DNA from 3 places in the Nesterenkonia sp. HG001 genome. Region 1 is predicted to be linked to each of the others. Evidence: riboswitches for the same ligand, from Rfam matches in the RefSeq annotation. Region 1 holds a riboswitch; each other region holds the start of a gene.
The links. A riboswitch is a leader RNA that binds a small molecule or an ion and turns the genes downstream of it on or off. The one in region 1 is predicted to bind thiamine pyrophosphate.
Positions count from the first base shown of each region.

Region 1 (6,983 bases):
GCTTCCGGATCGCCTGGTTCCGGGTCAGACCTGTGGCTCGTGCCGTCCGGACGAAGTCCGCGTTGACGAAGTCCAGCAGATACTGCCGCTGCGAGATCTGCATCGCGGCCCAACCGAACAGCGTCATCGCGACAGTGGGCACCGTGTAGTGGGCGGCCATGTCCACGAACTGGTTCCAGGTGCCCTCCACGCCGATGCTCCGGAACCCCGTGACGTAGAAGATCTGTCGGCCGGTCAGCTCGTTGACCCAGATGGCGCCCCGCTGAACCAGCAGGTAGGCCACCGGGACGGGCACGATCATCGTGAAGTAGGAGTACCAGGTGGTCACCCGGTCCCCCATCCGATACTGGCGGGCCGCGGCGTAGACGCCCAGGATGATGCCGATGACCATCGTCAGCACGGTCGCCAGCAGAGTCAGCTGGGTGGAGATCCAGACGCGGATGGCGAACTCGTCGTTGACGAAGCCGCCGTTGGGCATCCGACCCCAGTCCCAGGCGGTGATGATGCCGGTGATCCACACCCAGTACCTCTGGAGCATGTTCTGCTCGGGATCAAGGTCGAGACGGCGCAGCGACTCCTGGGCATTCGCCCGGCTGGCCTCCGGGTCCAGGCCTCCGCCCATGATGTCCATGAGCTGCGCCTCGGGATTGAAGAAGCTGACGGCCATCAGATAGGACAGCGAGGTCACCGCGAAAGTCATCACGGCGTAGCGCACCAGGCGCAGGGAGAGAAACTTCAGCACGGTGGCCCCTCCTGCAGTGGGCCCCCGTGGCGGCGGCAGGGACGACGGGCGAGTCCTGGCGCGGCTGGGGCGGCGGGCTGGGCAGTTCGCTCAGCCGGGGCGCCCCGGGGGCTGATGGTCGACGTACTCACGGACGGGCGTTCCTCACATGACGCAGTCCGCCATCCGGCGGCAGCGATTCGTCGTCGCTCGAGCAGAAGGCTCCGGCGCCCGACCCGGACATCCCAGGGGACGGGCCAGGCCATCGGACGGTGAATCTCGTGATGTCGTCTCGGCGCCGGTGCGATCAGCTCAAGTGACGTATCTAACATCTGAACAAGGTGATGCCCACCCTACGCGTGGACGGGCCCGTCTGAGCAGGGATGACGGAGGTCAGCCGCATGAGTTTCGGTGATGGAGGAAGCAGGAGTGTCATCCATACCGATTTTCCATCTACTGTCACGGCTCAGGAGTCACCCTGTGCGAAACATGCCAGCATCGTCGGAGACCTGCAACACATCTTTCAAAGTTCCGCGTGATTCTGGGGTCGAGAAGCACCGACCAGAGGTGGCCCGGCGATGGTGGGCTCCCCGGGCACGGGGCGAGCCGTCACACGCTGGTGACCCGGGCGTCACATGGTCAGACGTCGCTTCTCCGGTCCGGCACGCAGGGCGCACCCAAGAAAAAAGACACAATGTGACGATCGCGCCCCGGCGGTGGCCTGTCGATCGGCGATCACCAGGCCGGGTTCCAGTGACCGCTGAGCACCGCAACCGCCAACGCCCCGACGGCCAGCAGCGCACCGCCCAGCACCACAGGGATGTCGACGACGCTGAAGCTCGCCGGGCGGGCCCAGGTCCGGGCCGGCGCAGGCCCGGAGGCACCTGAGGACGCACCGAAGCCGCGGGACTCCATGGTCACCGCCAGCCGGGTGGCCACCCGGATCGCCTGCACCAGCAGCCCGAAGGCCTGTGAGCAGGTCGCCCGGACCTTGCCCAGGAGCCCGCCCTGTGTGCCCACGCCGCGCGCCCGCCGCGCCAGCCCGATGGTGGTCCAGTGCTCGGCGAGCAGCCCCAGCAGCCGCATCGCCGCCAGCGCCCCGAGCACGAACCGCGCGGGCAGGCGCATCTGCTGGGCCAGCGAGTCGGCCAGATCGGTGGGATCCGTGGTGGAGAAGATGATCACTGAGGGCAGCACCACGGCGAGCGCACGGGCCCCCATCGCGATGCCCAGCTCCACCGAGCCCTCGCTGACCGTGGTGAATCCGAGGTCCAGCAGCACCGCCCCGGACTCCTCAGCAGCGATCGCCGTGCCCCAGACGGCCACCACGGATCCGATCGCGAAGGGCCAGATCCGCAGCAGGAACTGGCCCAGCCGCAGTCCGGCCCACGGCAGGAGCAGGAAGCTCGCCACGATCACCACCGAGGAGCTGACCCAGTCCATGGTGGAGACCAGCGCGGCCGTCACCAGCAGCACCGCGAACAGCTTCGCCAGCGCGTTGGCGCCCCCGAGTCGAGACTCGGAGCGCACCCCGGTCAGCATCGGGGCGGCGGTGCCGCGCGGTCGGGAGGCCCGGTGGTCGACGACGCCGTCACGCGGCGTCCGCCCGTCAGCGCAGTCGTCCTCCTCGAGCGCCTCCTCCTCGAGCGCGTCCTCCGCGGCGGCCTGCCCGGTCGCCTCAGGACGCAGCGGCATCTCCTCGGCCTGTAGAGCACGCAGGAACGCCTCGTCATGGGTCACCGCCACCACGGTGCCCCCGTCGTCGAGGTGCTCGCGCAGCAGTCGGATCAGTGCGGCGAAGGTGTGGGCGTCCTGCCCGAACGTCGGCTCGTCCAGCATGAGGACCTCCGGCCCGGCGGCGAGCACCGTGCCCACGGAGAGCCGACGCTTCTCCCCACCGGAGAGGGTGAACGGGTTGACCTCCGCCAGATGCGCCAGTCCCAGCCGGGTGAGCAGCCGAGCCACGCGGTGCTCGACGTCCTCTGAGGTGAACAGCGGAGCGTCCTCGCCGGGCTGCCGTGCCTGCCGGGCGCCGAGCGCAAGCTCCTCGCGGACCGTGGGCCGGACGAGCTGATGCTCCGGCTCCTGGAACACCATCCCGAGCCGAGCCACCAGATCCGCCGAGCGCCAGCGGTGCGGGTCATCCGTCAGGGCCTCGCCACGCGGCCCTTTGAGCTCTCCGGTGGCGACGAGCTCGCCCTCGTGGACGGGGATCAGCCCGGCCAGACTCAGCAGCAGGGTCGACTTCCCCGCCCCGTTGCGACCGGTGATACCCAGCGCCCGGCCGGCAGGGAGGTCGACGTCGATCCCCTGAAGCACCGGTGCCGGACGGCGGGACTGACGGCGCCGCGGCCTCTCCCGGGAGACGGCGAGCTCCCGTCCGGTCAGCAGGACCCGGGGCCTCAGGGCCTCGGGCCCCGCCGTGGCGCCCTCAGGCTGGGCACCGGCATCGGTGTCCAGAAGCAGGTCCGGGACCGGATCATGGCCCGGCACCCAGAGCCCGAGCTCCACCAGATCCGCCCGCAGATCGGCGTCGTCATGGATCCGCCCGGCGGGTACCCGGTGGCGCACGCCTCCGGCGGTGTCGAGCACGATCAGAGTGTCCACATGGTCCGCCCAGGTGGACAGCCGGTGCTCCACCACCAGCAGGGTGGATCCCTGGCGCGCGGAGGCTTCGATGACCGCGTCCCGCACTCTTCGGGTGCCGTCGGGGTCCAGGTTGGCGGTGGGCTCGTCGAGGAGCAGCAGGGCCGGGCGCATGGCCAGGATCCCGGCCAGCGCCAGCCGCTGCTTCTGCCCGCCGGAGAGCCGCGCGGTGGGATGGTCCAGCAGTGCTTGGGCCTGCTCCCCCGAGCCGGCCAGGCCGGTCTCCACCAGCACCTGTCGCACCCGGTCCCAGATCTGGTCCGCAGGCACGGCGAGGTTCTCCGGGGCGAAGGCGACGTCGTCACCCATCCGAGAGAGCACCACCTGGGACTCCGGGTCCTGCTGCATCAGACCCATCCGGCCGCGGGCCTGCTCCGGGGCGAGCCCGTCGATCAGCAACTCACCGGAGGAGACGGCCTCCTCATCATGGAGCACTCCGGCCAGCCCGTGGAGCAGGGTGGACTTCCCGGCCCCGGAGGCCCCCACCAGGAGCACCTTCTCCCCCCGGTCCAGGTGAAGGTCGAGCCCGTCCACGGCAGGGGCGGGCCGGTCGGCATGCTGATAGCGCCAGCCGCGGACCTCGACGGCGGCACCGCCGGCGAGTCTCCCGGGAGGGCGCGCCGACGTCGTCATGCGGTCCTGCGCCATCGGCTCAGCCCTCACGACGACGGCGCAGCACCGGCTCCTGATGCGCCCGGCGGGAGGCCAGCGGGCCCAACACCGAGGTGGCCGCCAGCCCGCGGGTAGCCAGCCAGGAGAGCAGCCCGGCGATGATCGCCCCGGAGAGCGTGAAGCAGCCGATGTGGATGAAGGTCTCCAACGGCGCGTAGGCGTACATGGGGATGATCCAGTGATAGGTCGCTCCGCCGAAGAACCCGGAGAGCGCGCCGGCGAGCATCGCGACCTCCAGCGTGTACCGGCGGTACAGGAACGCCAGGAAGATCAGCTCCGCGCCGAGCCCCTGCACGAAGCCGGAGGACAGCACGGTCAGCCCCCACTGGGAGCCCAGCAGGGCGGAGACCACGGCGGCGACCATCTCGCAGTAGATCGCGGCACCGGGCTTGCGGATGATCAGCATCCCCAGCACCGCGGGGAAGAGCCACATGCCGTGGACCAGGGTCGCGGCCGGCGGGTAGGCGGCGAAGAGCCCGCCGACGACGTGGTAGCTGAGGTTCCATCCCCAGAAGATGACCCCGGAGGCCACCGCCAGGGTGGAGGCGACGACGATGTCGGAGACCGACCAGCGGAAGGTCCGCGGCCGGGTCCCCGCGCGTGCCGGTGCAGTGGTGCGGTGCGTGCTGCTCATGATGCTCCCTCGTGTGACGAGCGTGGACCACGAGCACGCAGGGAGGGAGCCGTACCTGCCGCCGCGGACAGCCGATGACGGCGTGCAGGTCCGGCATCCGAGGACAGCTCGACTTCCTTCGCAGGCGTTGATCGGGCGGCATCGCGCCCGGGTTGTCCTGATCAGGTTCGAGGGTCTGGGCCGTCAGCCCACTCTCAGCGCATTCCGTCTCCCGCAGGGGGCGACGGGGAGCGCTCCCCTGTCGTGTCTCGAATGACGTGCCCCACAGTAGCGCATCCCCCTCCCTCCTGGCGGCCCGGCCCGCTAGGCTGGAGGCTGAGCAGGTCACCGATGAGCCCCGCCCTCGAGCGGGACGCCGACGTCGCCCTGTGCCAGACTCGCGTGAGAACCCCTACATCCGAATCCCACATCCGAATCCTCAGGAGTGCCGATGGACAAGATCATGGACAAGCTGCTGACCACCGGAATCTCCCTGGCCGGCGGCTACGCCGCCACCAAGGCCTTCGAGTTCGCCTGGCGGCAGGCCACCGGCGAGGACACTCCCCGGGCCAGCGAGGAAGAGGACATCTCGTTGCAGAAGGCCCTGGTCTTCGCCATCTCCTCCGCCGCCATCTCCGCAGGCGTTCAAGTGCTGTCCCAGCGCGGAGCCAAGGCCTCGGTGAAGAAGATCAAGGCCGCCTACGCGAATAAGGCTGAGGTCTGAGCGGCGCGCAGCAGGACGGCACGACACCACGGATCCCCGTCGGAGGTCTCAGCCCCCGTCGATCTCCCGGCGGGCTCCATGGCCCCGCGAGATCCGGTCCACTGCCCGGGCCAGCTCGTCCTGCGCCAGCTGCTCGGACTTAAAGTGCTTCGTCCGGTACCCGGCGCGCCCCACCACATGGGCGCTCGCCGGGGCGGTGAGGATCTGCAGACCCCAGGCGAGCAGGACGAGCACGACGCCGCTCCAGCTGCGCCAGGTGATCGCCGCGGCCAGCAGCAGACTCAGCAGGCCGAGGACCTGAGGCTTCGTGGCCGCATGCATCCGTGAGTGCAGATCCGGCAGCCGCACGAGTCCGATCCCGGCCGCCAGCGACATCAGCCCACCGATCACCAGGAAGACGGCGGCCACGGCATCAAGGATCTGATCCATCAGCTCCGCGTCCAGAAGGTCCATCATCGTGCTCCCTCCCCCGGCGCCTGGTCGGGAGTCTCTCCAGAGGGCTCCTCAGCCTCGTCCTGACCCTCTTCCTCCGCCGCACGGCGACGACGCGTGGTGAAGCCGGAACGGGTCAGCTCGTGGAACCACGAGGTCGCCGGGTCCTCATCCTCCCCGTAGCCGCGGGGAGCAAGAGTGCCGCCGTGGGGATCCACCGGGTCCATGCCGGCGAGCCGCGAGGGGCTGGCCGCATACGGCGCCCGCCCACCGTCCATGGCGCCACCATCACCCGAGGGTGCGGCGCCCGGCACGCCGGAGCCGGCGGGGCTCCCACCGCTCCCAGGCCCGGCATCCGCGCCGTCCGGTGCGCCCGAAGGCCCGCCGGAGCTCGTGGCCGCCTGCGGCAGCGCCCCGGTGAGCACGCTCGCCCCGGGATCCTCCGGCCGACGCACCGCCACATACCGGGCGATCGCCACGGCCCCGAGGAAACCGATCACGGCGGTGGCCACGACGAAGAGGATGAAGTCCTGGTGCCCTCGGGCGACCATGTCCGTGATCAGCATCGAGGAGACGATGATCAGGATGACGTCCACACTGATCACCCGATCCAGCACCGATGGCCCCCGGAACACGCGGAAGACAGAGCAGAGCACAGCCACCGTCAGCAGCGCCTGGGAGATCCAGTAGGCGTAGGTCAGCATCAGCGCCCTCCCTCCTCTGAGGCGCCGGCGGGGCCGCGACCGAGCATCGCGGACGACGGAGCCGCAGAACGCGTCGGGATCGCCTGATCGCGCTCCGTCTTGGAGAAGCCACTGACGCGGCCCAGCCGCTTCTCGGCCTTCACCACCGCCAGCTCCGATCGGTTCCCGCAGCTGCGGAGCACCAGTGCCTCAGTGCGCAGGGCATCCTGCCGGATGCGCTCGGCGTCGTGGTCGTCGGTGACGTTGAGGCAGTGCAGGTACAGGGTCGCCGTGGTGCGATCCACATCGATCACCAGCGAGCCGGGCACCAGTGCCAGCGCGTGGCCTGTCACCGTGACGATGAAGTCGTCATGGCTGCGCAGCTGCACCGAGATGATCGAGTTGCGCACCTTCGGTCCGCGCACGACGGCGATCCAGGCCACCTGGAAGGAGGCGGCCACCATCTTCGCCAGGAAACGGACCGTGAAGACC
Region 1 is NZ_JAOSZD010000004.1:84,304-91,286, reverse strand. Features, by position in the region: gene ODE13_RS08040 (ABC transporter permease subunit) at 1-742, opposite strand, end outside; gene ODE13_RS08035 (ATP-binding cassette domain-containing protein) at 1,457-4,000, opposite strand; gene ODE13_RS08030 (ECF transporter S component) at 4,020-4,673, opposite strand; TPP riboswitch at 4,770-4,923, opposite strand; gene ODE13_RS08025 (DUF4235 domain-containing protein) at 5,104-5,376, shown strand; gene mnhG (monovalent cation/H(+) antiporter subunit G) at 5,425-5,832, opposite strand; gene ODE13_RS08015 (monovalent cation/H+ antiporter complex subunit F) at 5,829-6,512, opposite strand; gene ODE13_RS08010 (Na+/H+ antiporter subunit E) at 6,512-6,983, opposite strand, start outside.

Region 2 (6,983 bases), on a different contig from region 1:
GGGTTCAGGATGCCCAGCCCGGTGCCGATGGGCGCCCCCAGGGGCATGACGGCGGCGGCTCCGGCCTGCTCGAGGCGCACGGCCGCGGCCGGATCATCGGTGGTGTAGACCATGGGGATGAAGCCCCGGTCGGCGAGCTGCTCGGTGGCCTCGAGGGTTTCGATGACGTCAGGGAGCAGAGTGTGCTCATCGGCGATGACCTCGATCTTGATGAGGTTCGTCTCGAGCGCCTCGCGGGCGAGCTCGGCGGTGAGCACCGTGTCCTTGACGGTGTAGCAGCCGGCGGTGTTGGGCAGCACGTCGATGCCGAGCCGCTCGAGCATGGCGAACACGCTGGTCTTGGTCTCCGGGCTGTAGCGGCGCATGGCCACAGTGGTCAGCGTGGTGCCGGAGGCGAGCAGCGCCTGCTCCAGGGCGTCCAGGTCGGTGATCCCGCCGGTGCCCATGATGAGGCGGTTCTGCAAGGTGTAGTCGCCCACCTGCAGGGACGGAGGAGTGGTGGCTGTGGTCATGGTGCTCTCTTCGGGTCAGGGGCGGCTCAGCCGCCCTGCACGGCGGTGACGATCTCAATCTCCTCGCCGTGGCTCAGCACGGTGGCGGCCCAGGCGCTGCGCGGGACGACGGCGGCGTTGATCGCCACCGCCACACCCAGGCGGCCGCCGTCGGCGGGGGTGCCGTCGGGGCTCAGCTCGCGCCCGGTGGTCTGCCCGACGGCGTCGACGACTGTCGCCCCCTCGGGCAGCTTCACGTCTTCTTCGTTGATGGTCACGGTGAGCATGGGTCTCACAATCCTGTGGGGGTCATCTCTGGTGCGGTCAGCGACCGTGTGGGGCTCATATGGGCGAGCATCTGCCGGTCCGCCGCGCTCAGTGCGGCCTCGCCGTCGTCGCTGAGCAGCGCGGCGGCCAACCGTGCGGCCAGCGGTGCCAGCAGGATCCCGTGTCGAGAGTATCCGGTGGAGATGACGACGTCGGGCGCCCCTTCCAGCCGGCCCAGGTAGGGGATGTCGTCAGGGGTGCCGGGTCGGGCCCGGGTGGTGATCTCTTCCAGCTCCATCTCCTTGACGGCGGGCAGCACGGCGACGGCGTCGTCGAGCAGCTCCTGCACGGAGCCCGCGTGGGTGCCGGGCATGCCATCCTCTCGCGAGGAGGCGCCGATGACCAGCCCGCCGTCGGCCCGTGGCACCAGGTAGACGCTGCGGCCGGCGACCTTGGCCCGGACGGTGGCGCCGAGGACGTGGTCCTCCCCAGCGAGCAGCTGCCCGGGACGCACCCGCAGGCGCAGCACGTCTCCGTGGACGGGCCGCAGATCCAGCGGGGCGCGTGCGGGCAGGCCGGCGATGTCGGCGCAACCGAGCCCGGGCACCAGCAGGACCTTCTGCGCGGTGCGCTGCGTGCCGTCGTCGAGGGTGGGCGTGTGGGAGCCCTCCGCGTCGGGGCCGCCGACAGCGGTGACCCGCGCCTCCACGCGTCGGGCGGGCGGGCCGGCGTCGGGGAAGCGAGCAGGATCCAGCGGACTCTCGAGGGCGGCGAGCGCGCAGCTGGCCAGCATCCGGGGGTCCACCTGGTGGTCGCTGGGCACGTCCCAGCCCTTGGAGATGCCGGGGGCGAGTGCGGGCTCGCGGCGGCGCAGCTGGCCGGAGGTCAGCGGCTCCACGGCCATGCCGTGGGCCTGCTGGACGGCGACGAGGTCGGCGACGGCGTCGCGGTCGGAGCGGTCCGCGGCCAGCAGGATGGTGCCGTTCTCCCGCCACCCGGTGGGGGCGTCGACGGCGGCGGCCAGCGTGGCCAGGAAGGCCGGGTACTCGGCCCGGGCGGCGGTCATCAGCGGATAGAGCCTGTCCTGCCCGTACTGGACCTCACTGATCGGGGCCAGCATCCCGGCGGCGGCGTAGCTGGCGTCCCGGGCGATCTCGGGGGCGATCAGCGTGACCGCGTGCCCTTCGCGCCTCAGCTGCCAGGCTGACAGCAGCCCGACGACGCCGGCTCCCACGACAGTGACGCCCACAGCTCCTCCTCACGGCGGCATGATCCGCATCGAGTCCGAGTGGTCGGCGGGTTCGCCCTCTCAGCCCGGCCGGCCCGGGCTCCCACGGAATGCAGGTTCCATTCTAGTGGGTCAGCCCTTCACTCCGCCCGCTGCGATGAAGCCGGTCCCCAGGCTGCGGCCCACGAAGAGGTAGAGCACGATCACCGGCAGGGAGTAGAAGAGCGAGAACGCCGCCAACTGGCCGTAGGCGACCTGGCCGTACTGTGAGGAGAACGTATAGAGGGTGACGGCCGCCGGCAGGTTGTCCGGACTGAGCAGCAGCATGAAGGGGACGAAGAAGTTCCCCCACATCATGACGAAGGTGAACATCGTGGCCACTCCGAGCCCTGACCGCATCAGCGGCATCACCACGGCCCACAGCGTCCGATAGACTCCGGCACCCTCGGTCCAGGCGCTCTCCTCGATCTCCATGGGCACGGCATCCATGAACCCCTTGGTGAGGAATATGGCGTACGGCAGCGAGGAGGCGCCGAGGAACAGGATCGCGCCGAACATGGAGTCGATGAGGTTGACCTGCACGAAGAGCGAGTACACGGGGATCATGATCGCTGTGATGGGCAGGCCGGTGGAGAAGATGATGGTCAGCAGCAGGGACCGCTTGCCACGGAACCGATACCGCGAGATCGGGTACGCACACAGCACCGCCGCGGTCATGGTCACCAGAGTGGCGCCGCCGCACAGGATCAGCGAGTTGGCGATCGGCCGGAAGGTCGTCTCGGCGTTCCAGATGGCGCTGAAGTTGCCGAGGCTCCATCGCTCCGGCCATGAGACGGCGAGGGACGCGTCTGTGTCGAAGGCGGCGAGCCCCACCCAGAGCAGAGGGATCAGGAACATGGCCCCGATGAACGCCATGACGAGTGTCGAGGCCGTCTCCGTGGTCCGTGCCCTGCGGCCCTTGCCGCCCCTGGCCGGCGCGGTCCGACGTGCTGAGGTGGTGGTCATCGCTTGTCCTCCTCGGGAAGCAGCCGCAGATAGGCGATCGAGGCGACCGCGCCGATCAGCAGGAGCAGCAGTGCCACGGCGGTTCCGTAGCCGAGCTGCCCGTAGGAGAAGGCCTGCTCATACATGTAGAGCGGCAGGGTCTGGCTCTGCTGCGCGGGCCCTCCCCCGGTCATGATGAAGATGAGCCCGAAGACGGACAGTGTCTGCAGGGTGATGAGCATCAGGTTGGTGGCGACGGCGGGGCGCAGCAGCGGCAGGGTCACCGACCAGAACCTGCGCAGAGGGCCGGCCCCGTCCACTGACGCCGATTCCTGGATCTCCGCGGAGATGCTGCCCAGCGCCGCCGAGTAGACCAGCATGGAGAACGCCGTGCCCCGCCAGATGTTCGCGAAGGCGACTGCGAGGATCGGAAGGCTGAAGAGCAGGTCCTGCTGCGGAAGCCCGATGGACTCCAGGATCACATTGAGGCTGCCCTCGTCGGCGAAGAAGGTGTAGAGCAGGTATCCGGCCACGACCTCGGGCAGGATCCACGCCGCGATGACGATGGCGGTGATGACGAACGTCACTGCCCGGTGGGCCTTCTCCATCAGCAGTGCGAGGAACAGCCCGAGGAGGTTCTGGCCGATCACCGCAGACACCACGGTGAAGACGAGCGTCAGCCCGACCGAGTTCCAGAACTGCGAGTCGGTGAAGGCGTCGGTGAAGTTCTCGAACCCGATGAAGGAGGTCTCCGCCGCCCCCTCGCCGCGGATCGCGGAGTCGGTGAAGGCCAGCCAGAGCGAGTACAGGATGGGGCCTGCCATGAACAGCACGAGCAGCGACAGCGCGGGAACCATGGGGACGGCCCGGCCGAACGTGAGACGGTCCCCGATGGTGCGATTCTGCCGTGGAGGCCCTCCTTCGCCGCTGGCGGCGTCGGGCCGATGGATCTGGGACTGCGTGGCGGTCGGCGCGCTCATGACGACTCGTCCTGCACGTTCTCAGGGCCGACGATGTCGGTGACGGCGGCCGCGTAGGCGGCGGCCGCCTGTTCAGGGGTCTGGGATCGGGTCATCACGGCCTCCATGGCCTCCTGGATGGCGTTGGACACCTCGGGATAGGCCGGCAGCGCAGGCCGGTAATAGGCGCCCTCGAGCAGCGAGGTGAAGAACTCTGCGGTGGGCGAGTAGCTCTGGTATCGCTCGTCCGCGGCGACGTCTTCTCGGACGGTGATGTAGTTGTTGGCGATGGTGAAGTCGACCATCACGTCCTTCTCGCAGAGCGCTTCGATGAAGGAGAAGGCGATCTCCGGGTCCGAGGAGTACTCCGGCAGGGTCAGGCACCAGCCGCCGCTGAGGGTGACGAAGCCGGGGTCCTGTCCGTGCTGGGTGGGCATCCGGGCCAGACCCATGGTCTCGGTCCATTCCGGCCAGGGGCTGGTGCCTCCTTCCACCCAGTTCTGGGAGACCCAAGAGCCGTCGATGACCATTCCCAGCTGAGCCTCCGGCAGCAGCCGGGAATAGATGGTCTCGCTGATGTTGGGGTCGAGGTTCTGAGCGAGGCTGAGGGTCAGCTCCTCCTCGAAGACGGTCTCCAGCAGCTGGAGCGACTCCAGGAACCCGGCGGAACCGATCACCCACCGGCTGGTGTCCTCGTCATAGAGGGTGGAGGCGGTGCCGTAGAGCAGCATCTCGAATCCCTGCATGGAGGCCTTCTCCCCCTGGGGCTTTCCGGAGTAGATGACCATCGGCGCGACGTCGGGCAGCTCGGCCTTGATGGTCCGGGCCGCCTCGAGGATCTCCGCCCAGTCCTGCGGCGCCCACTCCTCGGGGAGGCCGGCCTGGGCGAAGACCTCCTTGTTGAACCAGATGGCTCGCGTGTCGGTATGGGTGGGGACGGCGTAGGTGAGGCCGTCCTCCGCCTTGACCGCATCGCGTGAGGCCTGGGCGATCTCCTGCCAGTCGCCCCACTGTTCGACGAACTCGTCGACGGGCTGCAGATAGCCCGCCCCGACGTCGGAGAGCAGGATGAAGGTGTCCGCGTAGGCGACGTCCGGCGAGGTCCGCGGGGAGGACATCAGCAGCTCGTTCTTCGTGTAGTAGTCGTTCTCTGCCGCGACGATCGGCACCAGTTCGACGATCCGATCAGGATGCTGGCTCGTGTAGCGCTCTGCCGCAGCGTTGATCCAGTCCTCCCACAGCGTGCCGGAGCCGAACTGCTGGTAGGCGATGCGTATGACGTGGCCCTCTGCGGCCGCGGAACCGCCGCAGCCGGTCAGCGCCGCCAGCGGGAGGACCGCCCCGACTCCGCCGGCGAACCGCAGGAACGTCCGTCGATCGACCCCTAGTCTCGGATCTCTGCTCACCTGACTCGTGCCGTACCCGCTCACACGCTCATCTCCTCCACCATCGATTCCGCCGCCTGACGAGGGGACAGCCGCTCGAAGAAGACCTCCAGCTCATAACGCTGCACGATCTGACCGAAGTCGGCTCCCCCAGAGGGCGGCAGGGGCGGCGGATCCCCCACCTCCCCTTCCATGCCTCGCAGGAACTCCGCGATGTCAGCGTCGAGACCAGTGAGGCCCGGGAGCACCGCGTCCAAGACGTCGGCGTTCGGCGGCACGCCCCGCTCTGTCCGCAGGATCTCTCCCGCCGCAGTCGAGTTCGCGAAGAAGTCGATGAAGTGCTGGACCTCCTCCGGATGCTCCGTCCCGGCGGAACCGGAGAGATACATGCTGGACTTGTAGTACGTGTCAGGACGGCTCGGCCCCTCGCTCTGCCTGGGCAGTCGAAGAGGGGTGAACTCATCTCCTGTGGCGGTCGCGATCGCCAGCAGCTCATTGGAGGACCAGGTGCTCAGGGCCGCGCGCCCCTGTCCGGCCAGGGACTGCTCATGACCGGCCGACTGGTTCTCGGAGATCACATCAGCGCCGGGATAGGCCCCCTGCTGCATCAGCTCGAGCTGAAGCTCGAAGTAGCGTGCGGCATCCTCCACGGTGAAGCCGACATCGTCACCATCAGGACTGCGGATCTCCTTGCCCTGCTGGCGCAGCCACATCTCCAGGGTCGCGATGCCGAAGGGCCCTTCGGCTCCGTGCGAGTCAGGCAGCGCATCGTCCAGCTCGCTGCTGACCTCGGCATAGTCCTCCCATGTCCACGTCGTGTCATCGGGAAGGTCCACGTCGGCCTCGTCGAACAGGGTGACGTTGGCCGCCATCACCGTGGCGTTGATGCCGATGGTCACCGCGAACAGCTCGTCGTCGATCATCCCGTTCCTGACGACGCTCTCGTCATGGCCCGAGGTGTCGACCGTCTCCAGCTCCAGAAGACTGCCCTGATCTGCGTATGTCCTCAGATAGCCGCTGTCCATCTGGACGATGTCCGGGAGGTCCCCGCCGGCGGCCTGAGTGGCCAGTGCGTCCCAGTAGCCGCCCCACTCGCGAAAGCTCGGCTCGATGCTGACGTGGGGGTTCTCCTCCTCGTAGAGGTCGATGACCTCCTGGGTGAGCTCGTGCCGTGCGTCGGGCCCCCACCAGGTGAAGCTCAGGGTGACGTCACCGTCGTCAGCCCCACCTTCTCCGCAGCCGACGAGGGCCAGCGACAGCGCCGTCCCTACCCCGAGGCTCCGAACAACCCGGCTGCGGCACTGACGCTCCTTCGCCCTGACGTTCACCCCAGCTGGCCCTCCAACTCCGCCACGAGATCCTCCGCCGCCTGCTCCGGGCTCAGCCGGTCGAAGAAGACCTCCATCAGGTACCGGTCCACCGTCGGCTGGAAGTCGGAGCTGCCGACTGGGGCGAGGGGCTCAGGCTCTGCTTCCTCCGCCTCCAGCCGCTCGATGAAGGCGACCGTCTCGGCGTCCAGGTCATCGAGGTCGTCCACCACCAGCTCGCGGACTGCCATGTTGGGAGGCACTCCCCGTTCGACCTGGGCGATCTGCGCCGCGTCCTCGGAGTTCACGAAGAAATCGATGAACTGCTGCGCCTCCTGGGGGTGGTCCGTGGTCGCAGGCAC
Region 2 is NZ_JAOSZD010000006.1:220,210-227,192, forward strand. Features, by position in the region: gene ODE13_RS12125 (thiazole synthase) at 1-512, opposite strand, end outside; gene thiS (sulfur carrier protein ThiS) at 539-778, opposite strand; gene thiO (glycine oxidase ThiO) at 784-2,007, opposite strand; TPP riboswitch at 1,997-2,103, opposite strand; gene ODE13_RS12140 (carbohydrate ABC transporter permease) at 2,119-2,991, opposite strand; gene ODE13_RS12145 (sugar ABC transporter permease) at 2,988-3,950, opposite strand; gene ODE13_RS12150 (substrate-binding domain-containing protein) at 3,947-5,359, opposite strand; gene ODE13_RS12155 (ABC transporter substrate-binding protein) at 5,356-6,642, opposite strand; gene ODE13_RS12160 (ABC transporter substrate-binding protein) at 6,639-6,983, opposite strand, start outside.
Region 2: another riboswitch for thiamine pyrophosphate. It lies ahead of thiO (glycine oxidase ThiO); the one in region 1 lies ahead of ODE13_RS08030 (ECF transporter S component).

Region 3 (6,983 bases), 250 kb from region 1:
CGGAACACCTCCCGGTGTCCCCCATGTCGTCGTCGTGACCCACCGAGGCAGGCCCGAGGGATGGTATCCCGAGGCGGCGTTCTCATTCGTCGACGGCATCGAGGCCGCCATGGCGACGGCGCAGGAGCGCGCGGGTGACCGCACCGTCGAGGTCGCCGCCGGGGACGTCGGCGGCCAGGTGTTCGCCGCAGGTCTGGTCGACGAGGTGCGCATGGACGTCGCACCTGTCGTGTTCGGGTCCGGCAAGCGCTACTTCGGGCCCGTGGACGCACAGCACCTGCTGGAGGATCCTGAGGTGGTGGTTCAGGGCGACGGGGTGCTTCATCTGCGCTATCCGGTGCGCCGTCGAGCGATCTGATCCGGTACCCGACGAAGTGGACTGCAGACGGTGACACCAGATCAGGTCTCTGGGCCCGTCCGCGCAGGTCGGGTCTTCCGCGCGTCAGCGGCCCGCTCTAGGGTGGCGGTCATGGACACTTCTGACGCAGAGCGCCTCCCCGCCGACCACTCATCCGCCGCCGAGACGCCGAGCTCATCGCTGGCCCGCCCCGGGCCCGACGTCGGGGCCCCAGAGGCCGCCGCCGTCGACGCCTATGTGGAGCAGGCCGTGGTCCGCCCTGGGCCCGAGTTCGCCGCAGTCCAGCGCCGGGCGGAGGAGGGCGGGCTGCCGGCCATCGAGGTCTCCGCTGCCCAGGGCAAGCATCTGGAGCTGATGGTGCGGATCTCCGGGGCCCGGCAGGTGCTTGAGGTCGGCACGCTGGCCGGCTTCTCCACGCTGTGGATGGCCCGTGCCCTCGACGACGACGGCGGCATCGTCACCTGTGAGGTCGAGTCCCACCACGCCGCCGTCGCCCGGTCGAACCTGGACGCGGCCGGCGTGGGGGAGAAGGTGGACATCCGCCTGGGCTCCGCGGAGCAGACCCTGCAGTCCCTGGTGGAGGAGGTCCGCACTGGGGCGCGCGAGCCCTTCGACCTGGTGTTCCTCGACGCCGACAAGGCCGGCAACCCGCGCTACCTGGAGCTGGTGATGGAGATGGTCCGGCCGGGCACCGTGATCATCGGGGACAATGTGGTCCGCGACGGCGGGGTGCTCGAGGCGGACTCCGACGATCCAGACATCCAGGGCATCCGGCGATTCCTCACCATGCAGGGCGAGCATCCGCGGCTCGAGGCCACGGCCGTGCAGACCGTCGGGGCGAAGAGCTGGGACGGGTTCAGCCTGGCGGTGGTCACCCGAGGCTGAGGGTCAGGACTCCGGCACCGGCGGTGCCACCGGGATGTCTGGCTGCAGGTACACGCTGCCGCCGGAGGCCGTGAACTCCCGGCTCTTGGCAGCCATGCCCTCGGCGACGATGCGTCGCTGATCCTCCGCCGAGCCGAACTCGTCACGGATGTCCTGGGAGATCCGCATGGAGCAGAACTTCGGCCCGCACATCGAGCAGAAGTGCGCAGTCTTCGCCGGCTCGGCGGGCAGGGTCTCGTCATGGAAGGCCTGCGCGGTCTCGGGATCCAGGGAGAGGGCGAACTGATCCTTCCAGCGGAACTCGAACCGGGCCTTCGAGAGCGCATCATCACGGCTCTGGGCCGCCGGGTGGCCCTTCGCGAGGTCGGCGGCATGGGCGGCGATCTTATAGGTGATCACTCCGGCCCGGACGTCCTCGCGATTCGGTAGGCCCAGATGCTCTTTGGGTGTGACATAGCAGAGCATCGCCGTGCCGTAGCGGGCGATCTCCGTGGCGCCGATCGCGCTGGTGATGTGGTCATAGCCTGGTGCGATGTCGGTGACCAGCGGTCCCAGCGTGTAGAACGGGGCTCCGTGGCAGAGCTCCTGCTGACGCTCCACGTTCTCGCGCACCAGATGCAGCGGGATGTGGCCCGGACCCTCGACCATCACCTGCACATCGTGACCCCAGGCGCGCCGGGTCAGCTCCGCCAGGGTGTCCAGCTCGGCGAACTGTGCCTCGTCGTTCGCGTCGGCGATGGACCCGGGGCGCAGCCCGTCGCCCAGAGAGAAGGCGACGTCGTAGGCGGCGAAGATCTCGCAGAGCTCGTCGTAGTGGGTGTAGAGGAAGTTCTCCTGGTGATGGGCCAGGCACCAGCCGGCCATGATCGAGCCGCCCCGGGAGACCATCCCGGTGACGCGCTCCGCGGTCAGCGGCACATGACGCAGCAGCACGCCGGCGTGGACGGTCATGTAGTCCACACCCTGCTCGCACTGCTCGATCACCGTGTCCCGGAAGACCTCCCAGCTCAGGGCGGAGGCGTCGCCGTGGACCTTCTCCAGGGCCTGATAGATGGGCACCGTGCCGATCGGCACCGGAGCGTTCCGCAGGATCCACTCCCGGGTGGTGTGGATGTCATCACCGGTGGAGAGATCCATGACGGTGTCGGCGCCCCAGCGGGTGGCCCACCGCAGCTTGTCCACCTCCTCGGAGATCGAGCTGGTGACCGCCGAGTTGCCGATGTTGGCGTTGATCTTCACCAGGAACTCCCGGCCGATGACCATCGGCTCGGACTCGGGGTGGTTGATGTTGGCTGGGATGATGGCCCGACCGGCGGCCACCTCGCGGCGGACCATCTCCGGCTCGCAGCCCTCGCGCAGCGCGGCGAAGCGCATCTCCTCGGTGATGATGCCGCGGCGGGCATAGTGCATTTGCGTGACCCTGCGCCCCTCGGCGGCTCTCCGCGGGGCGGGACGTCGTCCCCTCCACTCCTCCGTGGAGGCCCCGCGGCGGACGGCTGAGCGGCCGTCGTCGCTGAGGCGGCGGCCCCGGCCTTCGTACGTGGCGGTGTCACCGCGCGCCGTGATCCATGGGTCACGGAACGGCGGCAGGCCCTCGAGGGGGTCGCCCCCGGGACCTGCGGTCCGGTAGACGTCCACAGGCTCGTGGACGGAACCGTCCGGGGCATCATGGAGGTGAACCCGGGTCACGGGGACCTCCAGGCCCTCGCTGTCGCTGACGCTCGCTCGTTCGTGGGCAGGGTGGACCTCCATGGTGGGGGAGGTGGAGACAGAGGTGTGCTGAGAGAAATCGCTCATGATGAGCCCTCACTTCCTACGCCGGCATGACCCGGTCAGGTTCGACGGTCCAGGCGTGCATCGCCTGATCTCAGCCCCTGCAGGGGCACCCGTGTGGACTCGTCGAGCGTAGCCCACTGCACGGCGCGGACGTCGGCATATGACGCGTGACCTGGGAGGACGGGAGCGCGTCGGGTGTGCGCGTCGGGTGTGCGCGTCACGTGTCCTGGGTGCATCCAGCGGCCGCGAATCACGGCATCTGGAGGTGCTCGTCGGCGTGCCCCAGGCAGATGCCGTCAGACGTGGCCACTCGAGAGGTGTGGGGTGCGGAGAAGCGCTGACGCCGGGAGAGGAGACAGCACCGCAGACGCGACGAGGCCCCCGCTCAGATGAGCGGGGGCCTCGTGCTGTGGGCGGAGGATGGGGGATTTGAACCCCCGAGGGCGTGAACCCAACACGCGTTCCAAGCGTGCGCCATAGGCCGCTAGGCGAATCCTCCTTCAGCGCTCGATCTGCGGGTGCGAACACCCGGCGTCGCGAGAGCAGACTCCATGCTAGCGGAGAACGGCAGGAAAATGCACATCGTGCCCGGATCAGGGTTTCGGCGGGAGCTCAGCTGGCGCGTGCGGAGCCCTGCGGGCTACCATGGTTGCCGGCCCCACGTGTGGTGTCATCCTGCTGAACTCCCCCAGGACCGGAAGGTAGCAAGGGTAGGCGGGCTCTGGCAGGTGCACGTGGGGCCTCCTCATGCCTCCGGGCGGAATCACGAACTCCCCCTCCGGGATGATGACGACGCCGTGCCTCCTCCTTAGCGTGGAGCACATGACTGATCCCACGCCTCGACGCACACCGTCTCCGCTGCTCCAGATCTGCCGGGGTCCCATCGGCCAGGGCCTGGCGAGCGGCGCCGTCGCCCTCATCCCCGTCCGTCGCTACCCGCGCTGGCTGCGAGAGACCATCGTCTGGGCCCCCTCGATCACGATGGCGGGGATGTTTCTCTGTCCCGAGCAGGCGCAGCGGATCGCCCGGAAGACTGGGCTGGAGAGCGACGAGCGAGCCGAGCCCTCTCGAATCGAGGCGGAGGTCGAGGCCCCGCTGGCCGTCCGCCTGGCTGCCGCCGGATTCTTCGGAGGTGCCGTCTATGGCGTGATGCGCACGGGCCTCTGGGCAGACACGGCACTGGAGTCAGGGCTGCGCCGGCTCCGTGTCCCCGCACCGCGGGTGGTGCTGGCAGTGGCCGGAGGTGTCGCCACCTGGAGGATCGCTGAGATGGAGCGCCGACAGGCGGGCGGGCAGGGCACCCCCGGCTGACGCGCGCGGGACCTCCGGACTTCCTGGACAATGGGGCAGGCGCATCCTGTGATCCGGGACGCACCGACCTCTTCAATGCGGCGGACGCCCACAAGGCGGACCGCCATGACCGGAAGGCTGACCACGTGTCCGAGAACTCCACCCCTGAGGCTCCGGCTTCGTCTCCGAGCCCGAGCACGCCGGGCTACACGATCGGCGACTACTTGCTCGACCGGCTCGCCGAGCTGGGCCTGACCGAGCTCTTCGGCGTCCCCGGTGACTTCAACCTGCATTTCCTGGACCACGTGGTCGCCCACCGGGACATCCGATGGGTCGGCTCCGCCAATGAGCTCAATGCCGGCTACACCGCCGACGGTTACGCGCGCATCCGCGGGATCGGTGCCTTCCTGACCACCTATGGCGTCGGTGAGCTCTCCGCGATCAACGCCCTGGCCGGCTCCTACGCCGAGTCAGTGCCAGTGGTGCAGATCGTCGGCGCCCCACCGAAGGAGACGCAGGCGTCCGGACGCAAGATCCATCACTCGCTGGGCGACGGCGACTTCAAGCATTTCCTGCGCATGGCCGAGGAGGTCACTTGCGCCCACGCCGATCTCGATGCTGCCACCGCCACCTGGGAGATCGACCGAGTCCTGCGCGACGTCGTCTTCCGTCGTCGCCCCGGCTATCTGATGCTGGCCGCCGACGTCGCCGCGGTCCCCGCCTTCCCTCCGTCGGAGTCGCTGACCACCGACCTGCCGGTGACCACCCCCGGTGCGGAGGCCGCCTTCGAGGAGGCGCTGCGCCGCTTCCTGCCCGGCCGGCGCATCGCCGTGCTGGCGGATCTGCTGGTCCACCGGCTCGGTGCCACCGAGGAGCTCGCCTCCTTCCTCGCCGACTCGAACCTGCCCTTCGCGACTCTGGCCTGGGGCAAGACCCTGGTGGACGAGTCCGATGAGAACTTCGTCGGCATCTACTCCGGGGCGGCCTCGCAGCAGCGAGTCAGGGACGTCATCGAAGGTGCGGACGCACTGATCACTCTCGGAGTCGAGTACACGGACAACACCACCGCCGGATTCTCCATGGATCTGGACCCCGCTCGGCTCATCGACGTCTCCCGCTTCGGAGCACGTATCGGCGACGAGGTCTTCACCCCGATCTCCCTGGAGCGGGCGCTCGCTGTGGTGCACCGGGTGGTGGTCGACCTCGACGACGTCGTCCCCATGCCTGCCGCTCAGGCGCCCGAGCCGGAGGCTCCACGCCACCCGGCCGAGGGCCCGCTCACCCAGAACGGAATGTGGGAGATCCTGGCCTCCCAGCTGGAGTCGGAGAACATCGTGGCCGCCGACCAGGGCACCAGCTATTTCGGCATGGCCACCCACCGGTTTCCGGCCCGATCCACCTTCATCGGCCAGCCCATGTGGGGCTCCATCGGCTACACGCTGCCGGCCATCCTCGGGGCAGGCCTGGCCGACCGCAGCCGCCGGCCCATGCTCTTGATCGGCGACGGCTCCGCCCAGCTGACCATCCAGGAGATGGGCGTGATCATCCGCGAGAAGCTGCCCGCCGTCATCGTGCTGGTCAACAACGATGGCTACACCGTGGAGCGCGCGATCCACGGCCCGGACGAGATCTACAACGACATCGCCCCCTGGCGGTGGGAGCTGGTGCCGCAGCTCTTCGGCGCCACGGAGGAGGGGCACCTGTTCCGCCGGGCGACCACTGAGGCCGAGCTGCTGCAGGCCTGCCAGGACGCCATGGAGAACCGCGAGAAGCTGGTGTTCATCGAGGCTGTGACCCACCGCGACGACATCCCCCAGCTGCTGGAGGACGTGGCCAACGCGTTGAAGCGCTGACTCTGGCCTGCTGTGATGCCCGGTCCGGGTGCAGTTTTCTGCACCTAGGTCGGGCAGTTGGATGGCTCGCGGACTCATTCCAGGCGGCATAGGCTCGAAAGCGATGACCACGACACCCCAGCTCCAGGCCAGCACAGTGCCCGACGACGGCGTCCGGCTCACAGTGCGGGCGCGGCTGGAGCGCATGGTCACGGAGCTGATCTCCCTGATCACCGGGTGGCTGGTCTGGATGCTGCCGATGGCGGCGTTCGTCCTGCTGGGTTGGCTCTTCTCTTCCTTCAGCTGGCCGGTGTTCGACGGTGTGGCGGGTGATTCGTTCCCCCTTTCGCTCACCCTGCGCCTGGCGGCCGTCTGCGTCGCGACGGTGGTGGTCCTCCCCGCCGCCGCTCGGATCGCAGACCAGCTGCAGTTCTCGCGGGCAACCCACCTGCTGGGAGAGACGCTGAACCCGCCGCCCACCCCGGAGGGGAAGCCCTGGTGGCGCTGTCTGGTCCTCGCCAAGGACCGGACCAAGCCGGGCATGCTCGGCCGGTCCCTGGGCGGCGCCCTGGTCTCCAGTCTGCTCGCCGCGGGAGCGGTACTGTGCACCGTCACCGCGGCAGTGCTGCTGATGCTGCTCCTGACCAGCGACGCCGCCTTCCGGAACTCCACACTCTTCGACAGCAGCACGCGGCTACTCCTGACAGTGCCCGCCGTGGCGGCGCTGATCGCCTCACCCTGGATCATCCACGGCCTGAGCGGGCTCGATCGGCGCCTGCTGCGCACCTTCTACGGCACGGACGAGACCGCCACACTGCAGGCCCGCATCCGGCAGGTGGACC
Region 3 is NZ_JAOSZD010000004.1:339,032-346,014, forward strand. Features, by position in the region: gene ODE13_RS09155 (dihydrofolate reductase family protein) at 1-358, shown strand, start outside; gene ODE13_RS09160 (O-methyltransferase) at 470-1,243, shown strand; gene thiC (phosphomethylpyrimidine synthase ThiC) at 1,247-2,995, opposite strand; TPP riboswitch at 3,037-3,143, opposite strand; tRNA gene ODE13_RS09170 (tRNA-Ser) at 3,434-3,518, opposite strand; RNA gene ffs (signal recognition particle sRNA small type) at 3,671-3,767, shown strand; gene ODE13_RS09180 (hypothetical protein) at 3,842-4,330, shown strand; gene ODE13_RS09185 (alpha-keto acid decarboxylase family protein) at 4,456-6,162, shown strand; gene ODE13_RS09190 (sensor histidine kinase) at 6,266-6,983, shown strand, end outside.
Region 3: another riboswitch for thiamine pyrophosphate. It lies ahead of thiC (phosphomethylpyrimidine synthase ThiC); the one in region 1 lies ahead of ODE13_RS08030 (ECF transporter S component).